DNA from 2 places in the Pseudomonas sp. LBUM1666 genome. Region 2 is predicted to be linked to the other one. Evidence: riboswitches for the same ligand, from Rfam matches in the RefSeq annotation. Region 2 holds a riboswitch; the other holds the start of a gene.
The links. Region 2 has a riboswitch for cobalamin ahead of cobO (cob(I)yrinic acid a,c-diamide adenosyltransferase). Riboswitches for the same ligand answer to the same signal wherever they lie in the genome.
Positions count from the first base shown of each region.

Region 1: it holds a riboswitch for cobalamin, as region 2 does, so the genes downstream of both, cobW (cobalamin biosynthesis protein CobW) here and cobO (cob(I)yrinic acid a,c-diamide adenosyltransferase) in region 2, are expected to answer to the same signal.

Region 1 is NZ_CP166789.1:3,584,985-3,588,386, forward strand. It holds gene cobN (cobaltochelatase subunit CobN) at 1-573, opposite strand, end outside; gene cobW (cobalamin biosynthesis protein CobW) at 577-1,638, opposite strand; cobalamin riboswitch at 1,739-1,953, opposite strand; cobalamin riboswitch at 2,129-2,357, shown strand; gene ACA056_RS16240 (CbtB domain-containing protein) at 2,479-2,682, shown strand; gene ACA056_RS16245 (CbtA family protein) at 2,694-3,401, shown strand; gene ACA056_RS16250 (cobalamin biosynthesis protein) at 3,398-3,402, shown strand, end outside.
Region 2 is NZ_CP166789.1:4,484,920-4,488,321, reverse strand. It holds gene ACA056_RS20505 (PQQ-dependent sugar dehydrogenase) at 1-523, opposite strand, end outside; gene ACA056_RS20500 (hypothetical protein) at 592-1,176, opposite strand; cobalamin riboswitch at 1,331-1,564, shown strand; gene cobO (cob(I)yrinic acid a,c-diamide adenosyltransferase) at 1,646-2,257, shown strand; gene ACA056_RS20490 (cobyrinic acid a,c-diamide synthase CobB) at 2,254-3,402, shown strand, end outside.

The DNA of each region.
Region 1 (3,402 bases), 900 kb from region 2:
CCAATCCTTCAGTTCAGCGGGGCTTTTGTGCGGGTGGTAAATCGCCGTGCGCGGCAGGGTTTGCGGCTCGGCCCAGGCGTAGTCGCGATCCAGCCAACGATTGGCGAGACAGCGGAAAAAATCCAGGGCATTGCTCATGCCGCCCTGACGCAAAAACTGCCAGAGCCGATCGCGGTCGCAGGCAGCCACCGTGCTCAGCTCGCTGAGTTCCGGGTCCGGGCGGTCATCGCCTGGCACCAGAATCAGTTGCACGCCGCGCTGGGACAATTCCACCAGACGCTCGACGCCGTAACGCCAATAGGCGATGCCACCGTGGAGCGAAATCAGAATCACCTTGGCATGGCGCAGCACTTCGTCGACATACAGATCGACTGACGCGTGATTCTGCACCTGCATCGGATTGGCCAGACGCACGCTGGGGTAATCGTCGGGCAACTGCTGCGCCGCTTCGGCGAGCAACGCCAGGCTGGAGTCGCCGCTGCACAGGATCACCAGCTCGGCGGGGGTTTGTCCAAGGTCGGCAATGTTGTCATCCGACACGAAACCGCCGGGTTGGGTCCTGAGCAGATGCATGGCTTAAACGCTGAGCGCGGCGCGCAATTGCGCTTCAAGCAGAGTGGCGTCCAGTTCCTGGCCGATCAACACCAGACGCGTGGTGCGCGCTTCGTCGGCGCCCCACTGACGGTCAAAGTGTTTATCAAAACGCGTGCCCACGCCCTGGATCAGCAGGCGCATCGGTTTGTTCGGGATCGCCGCGAAACCTTTGACGCGCAGGATGCCGTGCTGGACCACCAGTTGGGTCAACGCGTCCAGCAGCAGGCTTTCGTCGGCTTGAGGCAGTTCGATGGAGATGGAGTCGAAGGCATCGTGGTCGTGATCGTCTTCGCCTTCATGGTGGTGATCGTGATGGCTGTGACGGCTGTCGATGTGTTCTTCAGAACCGGCGCCGAGTCCGATCAGCACGTCCAGTGGCAGACGACCGCTGCTGGCTTCAATGACTTTCACCGCTGGTGGCAGTTCTTCAGCGACTTCCAGGCGAACGCGGGCCAGGTCTTCAGGGCTGATCAGGTCGGCCTTGTTGAGGATCACCAGGTCGGCGCTGGCCAGTTGGTCAGCGAACAGCTCGTGCAGCGGCGATTCGTGATCCAGGTTCGGGTCGAGTTTGCGCTGGGCATCGACCTGGTCCGGGAAAGCCGCGAAGGTGCCGGCGGCGACCGCAGGGCTGTCGACCACGGTGATGACCGCGTCAACGGTGCAGGCGCTGCGGATTTCCGGCCACTGGAAGGCTTGCACCAGGGGTTTTGGCAGGGCCAGGCCCGAGGTTTCGATGAGGATGTGGTCGAGGTCGCCGCGACGGGCGACCAATTCGCGCATCACCGGGAAGAACTCTTCCTGAACGGTGCAGCACAGGCAGCCGTTGGCCAGCTCGTAGACGCGGCCGTTGGCTTCTTCTTCAGTGCAGCCGATGGAGCACTGTTTGAGGATTTCGCCGTCGATGCCCAGCTCGCCGAACTCGTTGACGATCACCGCAATGCGGCGGCCCTGGGCGTTGTCGAGCATGTGCCGCAGCAAGGTGGTTTTGCCCGAGCCGAGGAAACCGGTAACGATGGTGACGGGGAGTTTGGCCAGTGTTTTCATCGAATGCCCTTTGGCAAGGTGGCGGGCATACGGGACGACAATCGCTGCGACGGATGCGCGCGCGGAAGAGTTCGCCACCGGATCACCCCGCCCGGTTGTAGTGAGAATCTGTGTCGAGGCAGGTCTCCTGGCTGACGGTGTGCCGGGCTTGTGGGCCAGGCATTCGCTGCGCCTTCCCGCGAACCCGTTGCACAGGGTTTGCAGTGGCGTGGCAGCGAACATCACCGTTCACAGTTGCGGGGGCAGCCGCGGCATCGACCGCGTTCCCTTCTTAGCTTCGGCAGACGCCGAAGAACCTCGAAAGCGCAAGGCTACGCATCGTGTGGGGGCGGGTCAATGTCTTGTAGCGCCTGCACCGGCTCCTTCGCGAGCAGGCTCGCTCCCACAGTGACCGCATTTCCCCGCGGGAGCGAGCCTGCTCGCGAAGAAGTCACCTTGGTCTCGAGTTGAGAACCCTTGCCAATTGACGCCCAACCCTCGCCCATGCTCTCCTACACGCCTTGTTACGGGTGCCCTTCACAGGGTGAAACGGGAAACCGGTGAATCATGTGCTTTACTCTAAAGTCATGTCAGTCCGGTGCTGCCCCCGCAACGGTAAGCGAGCGAAGCGTCAGATCCACTGTGCCAGCAGTTCGGCATGGGAAGGTGATGCTTGCAGGTCAAGGCGAAAGCCAACGCCCCTCGTGAGCCCGGAGACCGGCCCGCAACACAAAGTGACCATTACGATCACTGAATAACAAACCCGCGGTGGGCGGGCGCTGTTTGAATCTCTGCGTGCCCGACTCGCAGGGGTCTTCCATGCGCTCTATATCACCCGCTGACAGACCAGAGGGAAGCGCCATGTCGATCATCAGCAGCACCGGCAGCAACACCGATAAGAGCACCGCCAGCACCACCAATACCCTGACTCAACGCCTGACCGCCGCCGCATGCGCGTCGATCCTGGGCGCGTGCCTTGTGTATTTCGCCGGTTTCTCGCACATCGAAGCGGTGCACAACGCCGCGCACGATACCCGCCACAGCTCTGCGTTCCCGTGCCATTGAGACCTGCTGACATGATCAAGCGTATTGCGCAAACCGCAGGGTTCACCGGGCTGTTGGCCGCCCTGTTGCTGACCCTGCTGCAAAGTTTCTGGGTGGCTCCGCTGATTCTGCAGGCCGAGACTTACGAAAAATCCGAGCCTGCCGCTGTTGAAGTTCACGAACACGCCGCAGGTGCTGTCGCCGCTCACACCCACGATGCTGAAGCCTGGGAACCGGAAGACGGCTGGCAGCGCGTGCTGTCCACCACCGGCGGCAACCTGGTGGTAGCAGTCGGTTTCGCCCTGATGCTCGCTGGCCTCTATACCTTGCGCGCACCGACCAAAACCTCCCAAGGCCTGCTTTGGGGCCTGGCCGGTTACGCCACGTTCGTGCTGGCACCGACCCTCGGTCTGCCGCCTGAGCTGCCGGGCACTGCCGCGGCTGATTTGGCGCAACGGCAGATCTGGTGGATCGGCACGGCCGCCTCCACCGCCGTCGGCATCGCATTGATTGTGTTCAGCCGTCACTGGCTAATGAAAGTGCTCGGCGTGGCAATCCTGGCCGTTCCTCACGTGATTGGCGCACCACAACCGGAAGTCCACTCGATGCTGGCTCCGGAAGCCCTGGAAGCGCAGTTCAAAATCGCTTCGCAGCTGACCAACGTGGCATTCTGGCTGGCCCTGGGCCTGATCAGTGCCTGGTTGTTCCGCCGCAAAAGCGATGGTCAGTACCACGCATGAT
Region 2 (3,402 bases):
GCAGCAAGCGGTCCGTGTCGGCGACATACAGGTCATTGCCGACCAAGGTCATACCGAAGGGCGAGTTGAGGTTTTCCAGGAACACCGTGCGGGTTTCGGCGATGCCGTCGTGGTCCTTGTCCCGTAGCAGCGTGATGCGGTTCGGGCTCGGTACGCCGGCGCCGGCACGGCCCATGACTTTGCCCATGACCCAGCCACGAATGCCTTTGCCGTCATCGGGTTTAGGCGGTGCGTTGGTTTCGGCGACCAGCACATCGCCGTTAGGCAACACGTAGAGCCAGCGCGGGTGATCGAGACCTTCGGCAAAAGCCGCCACCTGAGTCCCCGTCGCGGCGATGGGTTTCGTGCCGTCCGGCCAGCCGATCGCCGGGGCGATGTTCACCGTCGGGATCAGGGTCTTGTTCGGTTCTGGCAGTTTGGGTGACGGGCCGTAGCCGTCGGAGACTTGCAACCTGGAGGTTTCACCACAGGCGGCAAGCCCTCCGGCGAGCACGATGACGAGAACGAGCGGGGGCTTGCGCATGCTGATCTTCCCTATGAATGCATTGACCTAATCAATAGAGAAGCGCAGGTGCGCGATGGTTCAACCGGTCAGCCGCGGGCTTCCTTGAACAGCACGGCAATGCCGGGGTGATAGTTGCCGGCTTCGTTGCGCAACTTGCGATAGGCATAGGGGAAGTACCAGGCCACGGCGCAGGTGTGTTCCTTTTGCAGATCGTCGACCATGTCCTGGAGTTCTTCCGGGGTGGCGCTTTGTTGGGCTTTTTGCGGCGCAACGAACAGGCAGCCGAGTTTCAGGTCGCTGGCGTAGCTGATGCGTTTGGCATCGCTGGTGATGTCTTGCAGTGCTTGAGTCAGGTTCAGGCTGTTGACGCGTGGCCAGCGCTGGGTCGCCTGAAGGTAAGCGCGTTCTTCGCTGGTCGCGATAAACAGATCGGCGCGGCCATTGCGTTCGCCTTCTTCGGTCTGTTTACGGGTCGGTGTTTGTTGCAGCGTAACCATTTCCGCCGTCCAGGCCGCGGCGGACAGCAGGCTCAGGTTGGCTTTTTCGTCGAACCAGTAAGGCGTGTCGTTATCGCCGCGCACGGCGTTGTAGCGGTCGATACAGTCAAACCAGCGTTCCAGCACCGGGCGCAGGAATTCCAGCTTCGGATTGCTGATGATCATGCCTTGCATGTGGCTCACCCTTGTTATTGTGTTGTGAGATTGTGGCTCTTTGATATCACCGCTGAGAGTGTGGCACAAGATTGGCGTCAGATAATTGATCGACGGCAGTTATTCGCCCGCACGCTGCCCGTCTTCAATTGACGCTCCATCCCCAACCCTCTAACCTTCGCGGCTTGTTTCAGGTGCTCTGTGACCTTGGTCGACAGAGTGAAACAGGGAAGCCGGTGAGTGACTCTCTTCAAGCGACGAAGAGCCATGATCCCGGCGCTGCCCCCGCAACGGTAAATGAGTGAAGGCTGCGCCTTGAGCCACTGTGTTGATGTTCGACATGGGAAGGCGCGCAGTCAGGCCAGCGCCGCTCATGAGCCCGGAGACCGGCCTGATCCATCCAGCGGCATCACGGTGGGCGATGCCAGGCTTCTTGCCGTCTATTCTTGTGCCTGCCCGCCGTTATCCAGCCTCAACGGAGAGCTCCCCCATGACTGATACCCCCGATCGTGACGAACGTCATCTGGCGCGCATGCTGCGCAAAAAAGCCGTGATCGACGAACGCATCGCCAATTCCCCGAATGAATGTGGCCTGCTGCTGGTGCTGACCGGCAACGGCAAAGGCAAAAGCAGCTCGGCCTTCGGCATGCTTGCCCGGTCGATGGGCCACGGCATGCAGTGTGGCGTGGTGCAGTTCATTAAAGGGCGCAGCAGCACTGGCGAAGAATTGTTCTTCCGGCGCTTCCCGGAACAGGTGCGTTTTCATGTGATGGGCGAGGGCTTCACCTGGGAAACCCAGGATCGCCAGCGTGACATCGCCGCCGCTGAAGCCGCGTGGGCTGTGTCTCGCGAATTGCTGCGTGATCCGTCGATCGGCCTGGTGGTGCTGGATGAATTGAACATTGCGCTCAAGCACGGCTATCTGGATCTCGACCAAGTGCTCAGCGACTTGCAGGCCCGCCCACCGATGCAGCACGTGGTGGTGACCGGTCGCGGCGCCAAGCCGGAGATGATCGAACTGGCCGACACCGTCACCGAAATGGGCGTGATCAAGCACGCGTTCCAGGCCGGGATCAAAGCGCAAAAAGGCGTCGAATTGTGAGTCAGCCACGTCATTGCCCGGCGGTATTGATTGCCGCGCCGGCCTCCGGTCAGGGCAAGACCACCGTGACCGCCGCGCTGGCCCGTTTGCATCGCAATCAAGGGCGCAAGGTTCGCGTGTTCAAATGCGGCCCGGATTTTCTCGACCCGATGATTCTCGAGCGCGCCAGCGGTGCACCGGTTTATCAACTGGACATGTGGATGGTCGGCGAGCAGGAAAGTCGTCGGCTGTTGTGGGAAGCCGCCGGCGAAGCGGACCTGATCCTCATCGAAGGCGTCATGGGGTTGTTCGACGGTACGCCGTCCAGCGCTGATCTGGCGCGACACTTCGGTGTGCCGGTGCTCGGTGTGATCGACGGCACCGCCATGGCCCAGACCTTTGGCGCACTGGCCCTGGGGCTAGCGCGTTATCAGCCGGACTTGCCGTTTGCCGGTGTGTTGGCCAACCGCGTCGGCACCCTGCGTCACGCACAATTACTCGAAGGCAGCCTCACTGAAGGCTTGCGCTGGTACGGCGCCTTGTCCCGGGAAACCGGGATCGAGTTGCCGAGTCGTCATTTAGGTCTGGTTCAGGCCAGTGAGTTGAACGATCTCGATCTGCGCCTCGATGCGGCGGCCGATGCGCTGGCCAGCAGCTGTGAGGTCGCGCTGCCACCGGCGGTGGAATTCGCCGCGCCTGATGTGATCGCTGCAGAACCGTTGCTGGCCGGCGTGCGTATCGCCGTGGCCCGTGACGAAGCGTTTGCCTTCACCTACGGCGCGAGCCTGGATTTGCTGCGAGCCATGGGCGCCGAGTTGTCGTTTTTCTCGCCGATCCGTGACACGCAATTGCCGGAGGCAGACAGTCTTTATCTGCCGGGTGGTTATCCCGAATTGCATCATGTGGCGCTGTCACAGAACACCACGATGCTGGCCGCAATCCGCGCTCACCATGCGGCGGGCAAACCGTTGTTGGCCGAGTGCGGCGGCATGCTTTATCTGCTCGATTCGTTGACCGATGTCGAGGGCACTCGCGCGGAACTGGTCGGCTTGCTGGCCGGTGATGCGGTGATGCAAAAGCGTCTGGCCGCGTTAGCGTTGCAGGCGGTCGAGTTGCCGGAAGGTTCGTTGCGCGGCCACACCTATCACCACTCGCTGACCAGTACC